3 regions of the Burkholderia sp. SR8 genome follow, and region 3 is predicted to be linked to each of the others. Evidence: predicted binding sites of a transcription regulator. Region 3 holds the regulator's gene; each other region holds the start of a gene.
The links. The regulator LexA, encoded in region 3, represses DNA repair genes until DNA is damaged. The targets are predictions, from matches to a motif close to ACTGTATNNNNATACAGT.
Positions count from the first base shown of each region.

Region 1: the regulator LexA is predicted to act here: its motif matches at 3,127-3,144, upstream of imuA (translesion DNA synthesis-associated protein ImuA).
Region 2: the regulator LexA is predicted to act here: its motif matches at 2,859-2,876, upstream of recA (recombinase RecA).

Region 1 is NZ_JAULUC010000014.1:123,984-129,020, forward strand. It holds gene Q3A80_RS19185 (ABC transporter substrate-binding protein) at 73-1,038, shown strand; gene Q3A80_RS19190 (ABC transporter permease) at 1,186-2,082, shown strand; gene Q3A80_RS19195 (ABC transporter ATP-binding protein) at 2,084-2,878, shown strand; gene imuA (translesion DNA synthesis-associated protein ImuA) at 3,158-3,865, shown strand; gene Q3A80_RS19205 (Y-family DNA polymerase) at 3,798-5,037, shown strand, end outside.
Region 2 is NZ_JAULUC010000015.1:36,967-42,003, forward strand. It holds gene Q3A80_RS19655 (MFS transporter) at 1-228, opposite strand, end outside; gene Q3A80_RS19660 (sensor histidine kinase N-terminal domain-containing protein) at 463-2,016, opposite strand; gene Q3A80_RS19665 (response regulator) at 2,034-2,762, opposite strand; gene recA (recombinase RecA) at 2,952-4,022, shown strand; gene recX (recombination regulator RecX) at 4,022-4,891, shown strand.
Region 3 is NZ_JAULUC010000007.1:195,676-200,712, forward strand. It holds gene cysT (sulfate ABC transporter permease subunit CysT) at 1-718, opposite strand, end outside; gene Q3A80_RS11465 (sulfate ABC transporter substrate-binding protein) at 856-1,893, opposite strand; gene lexA (transcriptional repressor LexA) at 2,158-2,805, shown strand; gene Q3A80_RS11475 (hypothetical protein) at 2,832-3,170, shown strand; gene Q3A80_RS11480 (DUF2939 domain-containing protein) at 3,200-3,922, shown strand; gene Q3A80_RS11485 (universal stress protein) at 4,033-4,530, opposite strand; gene Q3A80_RS11490 (hypothetical protein) at 4,529-4,693, shown strand; gene nodI (nodulation factor ABC transporter ATP-binding protein NodI) at 4,857-5,037, shown strand, end outside.

The DNA.
Region 1 (5,037 bases), on a different contig from region 3:
GCATCGGCACCTGCATGACGGCGGCGGGAATCCATCATCCAGAACCGACACAAATACGGGGGAGACTCACCCATGAAGCGTTTCAAGACTTTCGCGATCCGTTCGATCACGGCCGGCGTCGCCGCGCTCGCGCTGGCAGGCGCCGCGCACGCGCAGACCGTCAAGGTGCTGTCGATCGTCGACCACCCGGCCCTCGACGCGATCCGCGACGGCGTGCGCGCCGAACTGAAGGCCGAAGGCTACGGCGACGACAAGCTCAAGTGGGAATACCAGAGCGCACAGGGCAACACGGGCACGGCCGCGCAGATCGCGCGCAAGTTCGTCGGCGACCAGCCGGACGTGATCGTCGCGATCGCGACGCCGGCCGCGCAGGCGGTCGTCGCGGCGACCAAGAGCGTGCCGGTCGTGTATTCGGGCGTGACCGATCCGGTCGCGGCCCAGCTCGTGAAGGGCTGGGGCCCGTCGGGCACCAACGTGACGGGTGTGTCCGACAAGCTGCCGCTCGACCGCCAGGTCGCGCTGATCAAGCGCGTCGTGCCGAAGGCGAAGACGGTCGGCATGGTCTACAACCCGGGCGAGGCGAACTCGGTCGTCGTCGTGAAGGAACTCAAGGAGATCCTCGCGAAGCAGGGGATGACGCTCAAGGAAGCGGCCGCGCCGCGTACCGTCGACATCGGCCCGGCCGCGAAGAGCCTGATCGGCAAGGTCGACGTGATCTACACGAACACCGACAACAACGTCGTGTCCGCGTACGAAGCGCTCGTGAAGGTCGCAAACGAAGCGAAGATCCCGCTCGTCGCCGGCGACACCGACAGCGTGAAGCGCGGCGGCATCGCCGCGCTCGGCATCAACTACGGCGATCTCGGCCGGCAGACCGGCAAGGTCGTCGCGCGCATCCTGAAGGGCGAGAAGCCGGGCGCGATCGCATCGGAAACGAGCAGCAACCTCGAGCTGTTCGCGAACACGGGCGCGGCCGCGAAGCAGGGCGTCGCGCTGGCACCGGACCTCGTGAAGGAAGCGAAGACGGTCATCAAGTAAGCCGCGGCCGGTCATCGTCATCGCCGCGCTGGCAGGCCCGATCCGGGCCTGAACGAAACCGCCGGACGGGCGGCTCTCACCCGGGGTCGCCCGTCCGCTTTGCCCGGCCGTACACGCGAGGCCGGGAAGCAACAGGATTTCCCCATCATGTCTCTGTTCTCGTTTCTGGGCGCGCTGGAGATCGGCCTGATCTTCAGCCTCGTCGCCCTCGGGGTGCTGATCTCGTTTCGCATCCTCAACTTCCCCGACCTCACCGTCGACGGCAGCTTTCCGCTCGGCGGCGCCGTCGCCGCGACGCTGATCTCGGCCGGCCACGACCCGTTCACGTCGACCGTGATCGCGATCGTCGCGGGCGCGCTGGCCGGCTTCGTCACCGGCTGGCTCAACGTGCGGCTCAAGATCATGGACCTGCTCGCCAGTATCCTGATGATGATCGCGCTGTATTCGGTGAACCTGCGGATCATGGGCCGGCCGAACGTGCCGCTCATCACCGAGCCGACGATCTTCACCGTGCTGCAGCCCGACTGGATGCCCGATTACGTGCTGCGTCCCGCGCTGCTGGCGATCGTCGTCGTGGTCGCTAAGCTCGGTCTCGACTGGTTCTGCTCGTCGCAGCTCGGGCTCGCGATGCGCGCGACCGGCGCGAATCCGCGGATGGCGCGCGCGCAAGGCATCGCGACGGGCCGCGCGACGCTCGCCGGGATGGCGCTGTCGAACGCGCTCGTCGCGCTCGCCGGTGCGTTGTTCGCGCAGACGCAGGGCGGCGCCGACATCTCGATGGGGATCGGCACGATCGTGATCGGGCTGGCCGCCGTGATCATCGGCGAGACGCTGCTGCCCGCGCGCCGGCTCGTGCTGACGACGCTCGCCGTCGTGCTCGGCGCGATCGTCTACCGCTTCTTCATCGCGCTGGCGCTGAACAGCGAATTCATCGGCCTGAAGGCGCAGGACCTGAACCTCGTGACGGCCGCGCTCGTCACGATCGCGCTGGTGCTGCCGGCGACGCGCAAGAAGCTGTTCGCGCGCAAGAACGGAGGGGCATGACATGCTGTCGGCACAAGACCTGAAACTCACGTTCAATCCCGGCACGCCGATCGAGACGCGCGCGCTGCGCGGGCTGTCGCTCGAGATTCCCGACGGGCAGTTCGTCGCGGTGATCGGCTCGAACGGCGCCGGCAAGTCGACCTTTCTCAATGCGGTCAGCGGCGACCAGCGCGTCGATGCCGGACGCATCGCGATCGACGGCACCGACGTCACGCGCCAGCCCGCGTGGGACCGCGCGCACCTCGTCGCGCGCGTGTTCCAGGATCCGATGGCCGGCACCTGCGAGGCGCTGACGATCGAGGAGAACATGGCGCTCGCGATGGCGCGCGGCGCGCGACGCGGCTTCCGGGCCGCGCTCGATCGCCCGTCGCGCGAGCTGTTCCGCGACAAGCTGCGGCTGCTGAACCTCGGGCTGGAAAACCGGCTGACCGACCGGATCGGGCTGCTGTCGGGCGGCCAGCGGCAGGCGGTGAGCCTGCTGATGGCGTCGCTCAGGCCATCGCGGATCCTGCTGCTCGACGAGCACACGGCCGCGCTCGATCCGAAGACGGCCGCGTTCGTGCTGGAACTGACCGCGCGCATCGTCAACGACAGCAAGCTGACGACGATGATGGTCACGCACAGCATGCGGCAGGCGCTCGACTACGGCGACCGCACGGTGATGCTGCACCAGGGGCAGGTCGTGCTCGACGTGTCGGGCGACGAGCGCCGCGGGCTCGACGTGCCGGACCTGCTGCAGATGTTCGAGAAGGTGCGGCACGAGCAGCTCGACGACGACGCATTGCTGCTCGGCTGACGGGCGGCGGCCAGACCGGTGCGCGGCTGCGCGCCGCGTGCCGGTTTGCGTCGCGCTTCGGCGGCGCGATCCGGTTTCACGTGCGCCGTATCGGGGCCGGATCGGTGGAGCGGCGTGCGGACCGTGCGAGCCGGCACGCCTGTCCCGTCCGTCGTAACATGAAGCCCATGCCGGCTTTCCCGATGCATTTCCTCTGACGAAAACCCCGTTTCGTCCCAGTACTGTGCGACGCGAGCGCATTGCCATATACTGTATATCCATACAGTTGTGGGTGGCGTCATGCTCGCATCCTCCATTTCCCCCGAATCCCTTCATCCGTCGCTGTGGCGCGGCTCGCAGCTCGCGCGCGGCGGTCCGCGCACGATCGACACGGGTTTCGCGCCGCTGTCCGCCGAGCTGCCGGGCGGCGGCTGGCCGGTCGGCGGGCTCGTCGAACTGCTGGCCGCGCAGCCGGGCTGCGGCGAGATGCGGCTGCTCGCGCCCGCGCTCGCGCGCACCGTCAGCGCGCGGCGTCCGCTCGCGCTCGTCGCGCCGCCGCACGCGCCGCATGCGGCCGCGCTCGCCAGCCTCGGCGTGCCGTCCGATGCGCTGCTGTGGCTGCGCGCGGGCAGCCGCACCGACGCGCTGTGGGCCGCCGAGCAGGCGCTCAAGGCGGGCTGTTGCGGCGCGCTGCTGCTGTGGCAGGACGCGCGGCCCGATGCGCTGCGGCGCCTGCATCTCGCGGCCGCGCGCAGCGGCGATACGCTGTTCGTGATGCTGCGCCCGCTGTCGGCGGCCAAACAGCCGTCGCCGGCCGTGCTGCGCGTCGCGCTGCATCCGGTGCCGGGCGGCGTGTCGCTCGATATCGTCAAGCGTCGCGGGCCCGCGTGCAGCGAGCCGCTCGCGCTCGACCTGCCGTCGCCCATCGTGGAGAGCCGCTATGCGCGTCTTGCTCGGCATCCATCTGCCGCGCCTGCCGCTCGACGTGTGCGTCCCGCCGCCGTCTGACGCGGACGCCGCCGACGTCGGCTGCGCGGTGCTCGAGCAGGGTGTCGTGCTGATTGCCGACGCGCCTGCGCGCCGGCACGGCGTGCGCGCGGGCATGAAGCGCGGCGGCGTGCTGACGCTCGCGCCCGACACGCGGCTCGTCGAACGCGATCCCGCCCGCGAGGCCGATGCGCTGCGCGCGGTCGCGCTCGCGTTGCTGCGCTTCTCGCCGTGCGTCGCGCTCGACGACGAAGCAACGCTGATCGTCGACGTCGGCCCGAGCCTGCGCCTGTTCGGCGGGCTGCCGTCGCTGTGCCGCCAGGTGCGGGCGATGCTCGCGGCGCTCGGCTATGCGGCGCGCCTGTCCGCCGCGCCGACCGGGCGCGGCGCGTGGCTGCTCGCGCGCACGTCGGCGCGAGCGCGCATCCGGCGCCGCGTGGCCGCACCGGCTTCGCTCGTCCGCACGCTCGACCGGTTGCCGTGCGTGCTGCTGCCCGATGCGCGTCCGTATGCGGGCTGGTTCGACGGCCTCGGCTGCCGCACGCTCGCCGATCTGCGCGCGCTGCCGCGCGCGGGACTGCAGCGGCGCTGCGGTCCGGCGCTGCTCGCCGCGCTCGATCGCGCGTACGGCGATGCGGTCGAGCCGCTCGCGTGGATGGCAGTGCCGCCCGTGTTCGACGTGCGGCTCGAGTTGCCGGAGCGCGTCGAATACGCGGAAGCCGTGCTGTTCGCCGCGCGGCGGCTCGTCGTGCAGCTATGCGGGTGGCTGGCCGCGCGGCAGCTGTCGCTCGCCGCGATGACGTTCGATCTCGAGCACGAGCGCGGCCGCCAGGCCGTGGCGCCGACGCCGCTCGACCTCGCGTTCGCGGCGCCCGTGCGCGATGAAGCGCACTTCATGCGGCTGCTCGGCGAACGGCTCACGCGCGTCGAATTGCCGGCCGCGGTGATTGCGGTGCGGCTGAAGGCCACGCGCGTCGAATCGGTCGCGCCGCCGGCCGACGATCTCTTTCCGGAGCCGGGCGGCACGAAAGAGACGCGCGCGCGGCTGTTCGAGCTGCTGGTCGCGCGGCTCGGCGCGGACCACGTGCTGCGCGCGGCGCCCGTCGCCGATTACCGTCCGGAGGCCGCGAACCGCTGGCTGCCGCTCGATGCGCAAGCGGGCAAGCCGGCCGGCGGGCTGCCGGCCGTGCCGC
Region 2 (5,037 bases), on a different contig from region 3:
GCCGAACGGGCGCACGGCGAAGCCGGCCGCGAAGCCGAGCAGCGTGAAGATGAACGCGGCGGTCGGATTGACGCCGGAGAAGAAGCTCTTGCTGATGTAGGCCGCGAGCGAGCCGGCCAGGTAAAAGTCGTACCACTCGAACACGGTGCCGAGCGACGACGCGAAGATCACCTTCTTCTCTTCGCCCGTCATCGGCGAGTGCGAAATTTGCCCGCCTAACGTTGCCATGAATCGTCTCCAAGTCCCTTGATATAGATATGCGGCCGCCTTGGGTGGGCGGGCCTGTCGACGATTATTGGCAGGGAAACTTACGGCGCACTGACTCGCGCGGACAAAACGACTGCGCGTTAACCCGCGAAGAATCGGCTCGTTCGCGCGCCGATCGTGCCGCCAACGGGCGGTAAAGCACCGTTTTCGGCGCGATCACGCCGCCCCGCGCCGCGCGGCAGGGAGCCACATGGATCAGGATTGATCCGGGGCGGCTTCCGACAACGGCAGGCTGATGCGCACGAGCGTGCCGGCAAGGCGCGGTGCGTGCTGGTACACGTGATCGTCGAGCGTCAGCGTGCCGCCGTGCTGCGCGGCGATCTCGCGCACGATCGCGAGCCCGAGGCCGCTGCCGTCGCCTTCGCGCCCGAGGATCCGGTAGAAGCGCTCGACGACGCGATCGCGCTCGGCGGCCGGGATGCCCGGCCCGGTGTCCTCGACTTCGAGATGCACGCGCCGCGCCGCGGACTCGGCCCGCACGCGCACGGTGATGCGACCGCCTTCGGGCGTGTAGCGGATCGCGTTGTCGACCAGATTGCCGAGCATCTCGCGCAGCATCACCGGATTGCCGTCGACGTCGAGCGGCGCGTCGTCGTCCGGGCCTTCGTAACCGAGGTCCATGCGTTTCGCGAGCGCGGCCTGCACCCAGTCGCGCACCGTGCGCCGCGCGAGCGAACCGATTTCGACCGGCTCGAACGTCAGCCCGCTCGCGCGGTTCTCGGCGCGCGCGAGCGCGAGCAGTTGCGTGACGAGCCGCGCGGCCTGCTCGGAGCTCGTCGCGATCTGCTCGAGCGAGCGCTGCACGTCGGGCGGCACCGGGTGGCGCAGCGCGAACTCGGCCTGCGTGCGCAGCCCCGCGAGCGGCGTCTTCATCTGGTGCGCGGCATCGGCGATGAAGCGCTTTTGCAGCGCCATGTTCTGCTCGAGGCGCGCGAGCAGGTCGTTGAACGACGTGACGAGCGGCTCGATCTCGGGCGGTGCGCGCTGCGCCTCGACGGGCGACAGGTCGTCGGGCCGCCGCGCGCGAATGTGCGCCTGCAGCGCATTGAGCGGCGCGAGCCCGCGCGACAGGCCGAACCAGACGAGCAGGATCGCGAGCGGCAGGATCACGAACTGCGGCAGGATCACGCCCTTGATGATGTCGTTCGCGAGCGCGTTGCGCTTGTCGAGCGTCTCGCCGACCTGCACGAGCACGGGCTGCGCGCCGTTCGACTGCGGCAGCTCGACGGTCGTATACGCGACGCGCACGTCGTTGCCGCGCAGGAGATCGTCGCGGAACACGACGACGCCCGGCGGCGGACGGTCCTCGTCGCGCGGCAGCGGCATGTCGGCCTCGCCCGCGACCAGCTCGCCGCGCGTGCCGAGCACCTGGAAGTAAACGCTGTCGACGTTGTCCGCGCGCAGGAAGTCGCGCGTCTGCTGCGGCAGCGTCAGTTCGGCGACGCCGTTGACGGGATGAATCTGCCGCGCGAGCACGTACGCGTTGGTCTCGAGCGCGCGGTCGAACGGGCCGTTCGCGATCGTCTTCGCGACCAGATAGGTGACGGCGATGCTCATCGGCCACAGCAGCAGCAGCGGCGCGAGCATCCAGTCGAGGATCTCGCCGAACAGCGAGCGCGGGCGCGCTGCCTCCGGCGCGTCGGTTTCGTCGGGCGGCGCGAACGGGTTCGCGTAGCGCGCGTCGCGCACGGCGTCGGCGGCGGACGGCTGGTCGCCGGTCGGATGGCGGGAACGGGCCGGCGTGGCCATCGCGGCAGCGGCCGGCGTCAGCGCAGCGGCGTGCCGGCTGCCGCGGGTCGGGGCGCGGCCGGATCGGCCGGCGCCGCGGGCGCGACTTTCTCGAGGCAGTAGCCGAGGCCGCGCACGGTGGAAATCCGCACGCCGCTCGACTCGATCTTCTTGCGCAGCCGGTGTACGTACACTTCGATCGCGTTGTTGCTGACTTCCTCGCCCCATTCGCACAGATGGTCGACGAGCTGCTCCTTCGATACGAGCCGGCCGATGCGCTGCAGCAGCACTTCGAGCAGCCCGAGCTCGCGCGCGGACAGATCGAGCACGCGGTCGTTCGCATACGCGATGCGGCCGACCTGGTCGAACGCGAGCGAGCCGTGGCGCACGACGGTCGGGCCGCCGCCCGCGCCGCGCCGCGTCAGCGCGCGCACGCGCGCCTCGAGCTCGTTGAGCGCGAACGGCTTGGCCATGTAGTCGTCCGCGCCGAGGTCGAGCCCCTTCACGCGCTCGTCGACGCTGTCGGCGGCGGTCAGGATCAGCACGGGGAGGGTGGAATTGCGCGCGCGCAGGCGCTTGAGCACGTCGAGCCCGGACATCTTGGGCAGCCCGAGATCGAGGATCAGCAGGTCGAAAGTCTGCATCGACAGCGCAGTGTCGGCCTCGACGCCGCTCTTCACGTGGTCGACCGCATAGCCCGATTGGCGGAGTGACCGGGTGAGGCCGTCCGCGAGTATGCTGTCATCTTCGGCGATGAGAATTCGCATGTTGCTGACCGGTGGCCGGCGGGCGTGCGCGCCGGCGCGGCTGTCTCCGAAGTTATCCGTGTACAACGCAGCCTGCATTGCGGGCTTGCATAAAACACTGTTTTTTTATACAGTGTCTGCATTCGTGGGCAGCGCTTGAAAGCGGGCGCGCCTCTGACAGACGCTGCTCATCATAGCAAAGGACGATTCATGGAAGATAGCAAGAAGGGCTCCGGGATGACCGCCGAGAAGAGCAAGGCGCTGGCGGCCGCGCTCGCGCAGATCGAGAAGCAGTTCGGCAAAGGGTCGATCATGCGGATGGGCGACGGCGAAGCGGCCGAAGACATCCAGGTCGTCTCCACGGGCTCGCTGGGCCTCGATATCGCGCTCGGCGTCGGCGGCCTGCCGCGCGGCCGGGTGGTCGAGATCTACGGTCCGGAATCGTCGGGTAAAACCACGCTCACGCTGCAGGTCATCGCCGAGCTGCAGAAGCTGGGCGGCACCGCAGCGTTCATCGACGCCGAGCACGCGCTCGACGTTCAATATGCAGCGAAGCTCGGCGTGAACGTGCCGGAGCTGCTGATCTCGCAGCCGGACACCGGCGAGCAGGCGCTCGAAATCACCGACGCGCTGGTGCGCTCGGGTTCGATCGACATGATCGTCATCGACTCGGTCGCGGCACTCGTGCCGAAGGCCGAAATCGAAGGCGAGATGGGCGATTCGCTGCCGGGCCTGCAGGCTCGCCTGATGTCGCAGGCGCTGCGCAAGCTGACGGGCACGATCAAGCGCACGAACTGCCTCGTGATCTTCATCAACCAGATCCGGATGAAGATCGGCGTGATGTTCGGCAACCCGGAAACCACGACGGGCGGCAACGCGCTCAAGTTCTACTCGTCGGTGCGTCTGGATATCCGCCGGATCGGCTCGATCAAGAAGAACGACGAGGTGATCGGCAACGAAACCCGCGTGAAGGTCGTGAAGAACAAGGTGTCGCCGCCGTTCCGCGAAGCGATCTTCGACATCCTGTACGGCGAAGGCATTTCGCGTCAGGGCGAAATCATCGACCTCGGCGTGCAGGCGAAGATCGTCGACAAGGCCGGCGCCTGGTACAGCTACAACGGCGAGAAGATCGGTCAGGGCAAGGACAACGCGCGTGAATTCCTGCGCGAGAATCCGGAAATCGCGCGCGAAATCGAGAACCGCATTCGCGAGTCGCTCGGCGTCGTCGCGATGCCCGATGGCGTGGTCGACGAAGCCGAGGCGATGGACGAAGAAGAGTGATGGTCGGGCGCCGAGGTCAGGCTGGCGAACCGGAGCCGAGCGACACGCCCGAAACGGCCGCTCGCTCCGGCCGGCGAGCCGAATCCTCGGGTGCCGACCGGCGGCGCGCGGGCAATCATCCCGCGCACCGCACCACGACGAGGGCATCCGACGATGCCCTCGTTTCGTTTGAAATCACTGCGCCGGTCGATCCGTTCGACGACGACGAATCGTTCGACGCGCACGACCGGTCGCGCCGTCGCGTGTCCGGCGTCAGCTTCCCGGCCGAACGTACGGCCGATGCGGCGGCGCCGGCCACGGAAGACGTCTATACGCGCAGCAGCCAGCATCCGCGCCGCACGCGCCGTGCGTCCGGCAGTGGCGCCGGCGCGGCTTCCGGCGACGAGTCCGGCGCCACCGCGCGCAAATCGTCGAAGTCGCCGCGTTCACTGAAGGGCCGCGCGCTCGGCTATCTGTCCCGGCGCGAATACAGCCGCGCGGAACTCGCGCGCAAGCTCGCACCGTACGTCGGCGAGGACGAATCCGTCGAACCGGTGCTCGATGCGCTGGAGCAGGAAGGCTGGCTGTCCGACGCACGCTTTGCCGAAAGCCTCGTGCATCGCCGCGCATCGCGCGTCGGCGTCGCGCGCATCGTCAGCGAACTGAAGCGCCATGCGGTCGGCGACAGTCTCGTCGAGGAAGTGAATGCACAATTGCGCGAGACCGAGTGGACACGCGCGCAGGCCGTCTGGCGCAAGAAATTCGGTGCACTGCCGCAAACGCCGGCCGAACGCGCGAAGCAGGCGCGCTTCCTTGCCGCGCGCGGCTTCTCGAGTGCGACCATCGTGAAGTTGCTGAAGGTCGGCGACGATTTTCCGCTCGACGACTGACCGGTCCGGTCGCGCGCGCGGCGCGCGATTTTGCTGCAATGCAACCGTTTCCGGACAGGCGGGAATACCCGCCGTTGCGGCCGACTGCCTCAAATACCCAATATGCTAAAATCCACGGGTTTTCCTCTTCGGCCTCAACCTCCAGC
Region 3 (5,037 bases):
CGAGCTTCGTGATGATCAGCAGCGACGTGATCTCGGATTTCATCGGCACATTGCCGGCGATGAAGATCACCGATCCGTATTCGCCGAGCGCGCGCGCGAACGCGAGCGCGAAGCCGGTGAGCAGCGCCGGCAGCACCGACGGCAGCACGACGCGGCGGAACGTCAGCCAGCGCGATGCGCCGAGGCACGCGGCGGCCTCTTCCTGCTCGCGCTCGAAATCCTCGAGCACCGGCTGCACGGTGCGCACGACGAACGGCAGCCCGATGAAGGTCAGCGCGACCAGCACGCCGACCGGCGTGAACGCGATCTTGATGCCGAACGGCGCGAGATACTGGCCGACCCAGCCGTTGGTCGCATAGACGGCGGCGAGCGAGATGCCCGCGACCGACGTCGGCAGCGCGAACGGCAGGTCGACGATCGCGTCGACGAGGCGCTTGAACGGGAACGTGTAGCGCACGAGCACCCACGCGACGAGAAAGCCGAACACGGCGTTGATCACGGCGCCGCCGAGTGCGGCGGAGAACGTCAGCCGGTACGACGCGAGCACGCGCGGCGACGTGACGGCCGTGACGAACTGGTCCCACGACAGCGTCGCGGTCTTCAGGAACGTGGCGGCGAGCGGGATCAGCACCACGAGGCTCAAATAGGCCACCGTGATGCCGAGCGTCACGCCGAAACCGGGCAGCGCGCTCGGCTTGCGAAAGGTGTACGTCGTCATCGGATGCTCTTGCTGGGTCGATGCTGCTCATGGGTCCGACGCAAACGCCGGCGCGGAGTGTTCTCGCGCCGGCGGCCCGTCGGGGATGCGGCGCGCTGTCGTGGCGCGCCGCTGTCGTTATGGTGTGACTGCGTGCGTTACTGCGGCTTGTAGATCGAATCGAACACGCCGCCGTCCGCGAAATGCGTCTTCTGCGCATTCGTCCAGCCGCCGAACGTGTCGTCGACCGTGTACAGCTTCAGCTTCGGGAACTGCTTCGTCAGCTCCGCCGGCACGTTCTTCGAACGCGGACGGTAGTAGTTGCGCGCCGCGATCTCCTGGCCCTGCGGGCTGTACAGGAAATTCAGGTACGCCTCGGCCAGCTTGCGCGTGCCCTTCTTGTCGACCACCTTGTCGACCACCGCGACCGGCGGCTCGGCCAGGATGCTCACCGACGGCACGACGATCTCGAACTTGTCGGTGCCGAATTCCTTGATCGACAGGAACGCCTCGTTTTCCCATGCGATCAGCACGTCGCCGATCCCGCGCTGCACGAAGCTCGTCGTCGCACCCCGTGCGCCCGAATCGAGCACGCCGGCGTTCTTGTACAGCTTCGTCACGAATTCCTTTGCGCTCTGCTCGTTGCCGCCGGGCTTGTGCACGGCGTACGCCCATGCCGCCAGATAGTTCCAGCGCGCGCCGCCCGAGGTCTTCGGATTCGGCGTGACGATCGAGACGCCCGGCTTGGTCAGGTCGTCCCAGTCCTTGATCCCCTTCGGGTTGCCCTTGCGCACCAGGAACACGATCGTCGACGTGTACGGCGACGCGTTGTCGGGCAGGCGCTTTTGCCAGTCCTTGTTGACGAGACCCTTGTTGGCGAGCGCATCGATGTCGTACGCGAGCGCCAGCGTGACGACGTCGGCCTGCAGGCCGTCGAGCACCGAGCGCGCCTGCGCGCCCGAGCCGCCGTGCGACTGCTTGAAGTTGACCGTCTCGCCCGTCTTCGCCTTCCACTCCTTGCCGAACGCCTGGTTGAAATCCTGATACAGCTCGCGCGTCGGGTCGTACGACACGTTCAGGAACGTCGTATCGGCCTGCGCATGCGTCGCGACGCCGAGCGCCGCCGCCGCGCCCAGCGCGAGTGTTGCGATCAGGCGGCCCACTCCGCCCACCAGCCCCGTATTGCGCTTCGCCATCCTTGGTTCTCCAGTGTTGTCGGTATTGCGATGTCGGGCCAGTCTATCGAACGGGTTACATGATTAAAAATAATCGTTCTTCATTTTTTAATACTCAAAAGTGCTAACGCAGACTGGACGGACGGTTGCGGCAGACGAACCGCCGTCCGGACGTCGCGAAATGACGCCGGAACCGGCGCGATCGCGTCGAACCTCAAGTAACGCTTGAAATTCGCGAAGTACTGTATAAAAATACAGCTCACTGTCTATCCATACAGTTCAGCCATGACCAAACTCACCGCCCGTCAGCAGCAAGTGTTCGACTTGATCCGTCGCGCGATCGAGCGCTCCGGTTTCCCGCCCACGCGCGCCGAGATCGCGGCCGAGCTCGGCTTCAGTTCGCCGAACGCGGCCGAGGAACACCTGCGTGCGCTGGCGCGCAAGGGCGTGATCGAACTGGCGGCCGGCGCGTCGCGCGGCATCCGCCTGCTCGGCGTCGACGACGTCCCGCACCAGTTCACGCTCCCGCATGCCGGCCTGATGCAACTGTCGCTGCCGCTCGTCGGCCGGGTCGCGGCCGGCAGCCCGATCCTCGCGCAGGAGCACATCTCGCAGCATTACGCATGCGATCCCGCGCTGTTCACGAGCAAGCCCGACTACCTGCTGAAGGTGCGCGGGCTGTCCATGCGCGACGCCGGCATTCTCGACGGCGACCTCCTCGCGGTGCAGAAGCGCACCGAAGCGAAGGACGGCCAGATCATCGTTGCGCGTCTGGGCGACGACGTCACGGTCAAGCGCCTGATGCGCCGTCCCGGCGGCCTCGAGCTGATCGCGGAGAACCCGGATTACGAAAACATCTTCGTCAAGGCCGGCAGCGCGGAATTCGCGCTGGAAGGCATCGCCGTCGGGCTGATCCGCTCGGGCGAACTCTGACAATCGGTCTCGCTGAGGAGAACACCATGGAACGCCTTTCCCGTCTGCTGCCTTTCCGTCAATTCGGCCGCCTGCGTCACCTGCGCGGCCGCACGCCCTGCGCGCCGCTGTCCGCCGCGGCGCCCGTGGTGAGCCAAGAAGTCGCAGTTGAACGGCAGGCGTCGCTGCTGCCGTCGGCGCTTCCCGCATTCGCGCGGGTCTCGCTGAACGCCGGCCTCAATCACGCGGAACCGGCGCGCCGTGCGCCCGTCCGGGTCTATCACGGCCGCTCGCGCCTGATCATGGTGGGCACGATCGATGCCGTGTGCCGGATGATCGACCGCTGCATCGCCGAGGAACGATCGGCCACGCACGGCGGTCTCTGATTGCGGAACCTGTCCGCACCGGAGGGATCGTGACTGTAACGTCGGGCCGCGCGTGGCGGCTCAAACCCCTGCTGATCGTCGTGCTGGCCGTCGCCATACTGGCGGCGATCGGCTATGCATACGCATCGCCGTATGTCGCGCTCGGCCGCCTGAAAGCGGCGGTCGATGCGCGCGATGCGCAGGCAGTCAGTGAGTATGTCGATTTCCCGTCGCTGCGCATCAGCCTGAAGCAGCAGGTCACGGAAGAATTGATGCGCCGGATCGATGCGGTGAAGAAGGACAACCCGTTCGCGGTGATCGGCGCGCTGATCGGCTCCGCATTGATCGGCCCGCTGGTCGATGCGTACGCGACGCCGGAAGGTGTGGCGGCGCTGATGAGCGGGATCCCGCCGCGCGGCAATCCGGGCGAACGGCCGCCCGAATGGTCGGGGCCGCCGTCAGGCGGCGCGCCGGGCAACGCACCGGCTGCACCGCCAACGCCGGCCGCGCCGCCCGCTGGTCCGGGTGCCGCAGCGAGCGCGCCCGCCCCCGTACCCGGCAGCACCGCTGCGCCGTCCGCGTCTGCGGCAGCACCCGCACCGGCGAGCCTCGTTGATGCGGGCCATCCGCAGCAAACGAGCGCCGGCTACCGGAATATCGATGAATTCGTCGTGACCTACCAGCGCAGCGCCGACGGCACGCGTTATGCGGCGATCTTTCACCGCTTCGGACTGTTCTCGTGGAAGCTGTCCGCGATCGATCTGCACGCATGAGCGTGCCGCGATCGGAATGGATGCCGCGAACGCGGCACAGCGCGAGACCGGCGTGAACCGCGGGCACACCGCGGCCGGTCGGTCACGCGATCAACGCATCGTTTGCCGTGTTACTTGCCGCTCGCGGTAGCCGCTTCGCGTTCGCGCGCGATCTCGGCCTTTTGCTCTTCCGCCGAAGAACACGCGACCAGAATGCTGCAGTTCACGCGGTCGAGCAGCTGCGTGTTGCCCGAGCCCATCCACCATCTCGACAACCCGCTGCGGCAGCGGTGGCCGACGACGACGAGATCGGCGTTGATCTCCGTCGCGAGATTCGCGATTTCGTCGATCGGATAACCGAACGCGAAGTGCCCTTCCGCCTGCACGCCACGCTCGCGCAGCCAGTTCACGCCTTCCTGCAGGATCTCGCGTGCGGTTTCCTCGAAGCGGCCGCATGCGACATCGGTCAGCAGCCCTGCGCTTTGCGCGATGCTCGAGCGCATGTCGACGACCGACAGCAAATGCGTTTCCGCCTTCAGGTCCAACGCGAGATTCGCACCGCAGCGCAATGCCTTGCGCCCTTCGAGCGTGCCGTCGTAGCACAGCAGAATCTTGTTGTAGCTAGCCATGAAACCTCCCTATCGCGACTACGTGCGCTATGCACTCATCATGGTGCGCCGCAATTCCGGACGCAAGGGATGGAAAACGCTGATTCGCCACGCGGGGCGCGTCGGCGATGATGCGGTGCACGATCCGTGCGCGCCTGCACCGTGCCGCGCGGGCATGCCCTGAAGAGACGCAGCCGATGCACTAGAATGGCCCGTTCGTGCCGTCGACGCGCGATCGCCTCGGTCATGCCCATGTGACACGCATTCGGCCGATCCGTTCGCAAGCCGCCATGCCGACCCGGCCGGCCGCCACATGCGCCCGCGCCCGCTTACAACGACAACCTGCCATGTCCGTTGCACCGATCGATTTCCGGAACGTCGAAAAGCGCTATGGCGACAAGCTCGTCGTCGACGACCTGTCCTTCCACGTGCAGGCCGGCGAATGCTACGGCCTGCTCGGGCCGAACGGCGCCGGCAAGACCACGACGCTGAAGATGCTGCTGGGCCTCGCGTACCCCGATGCCGGCG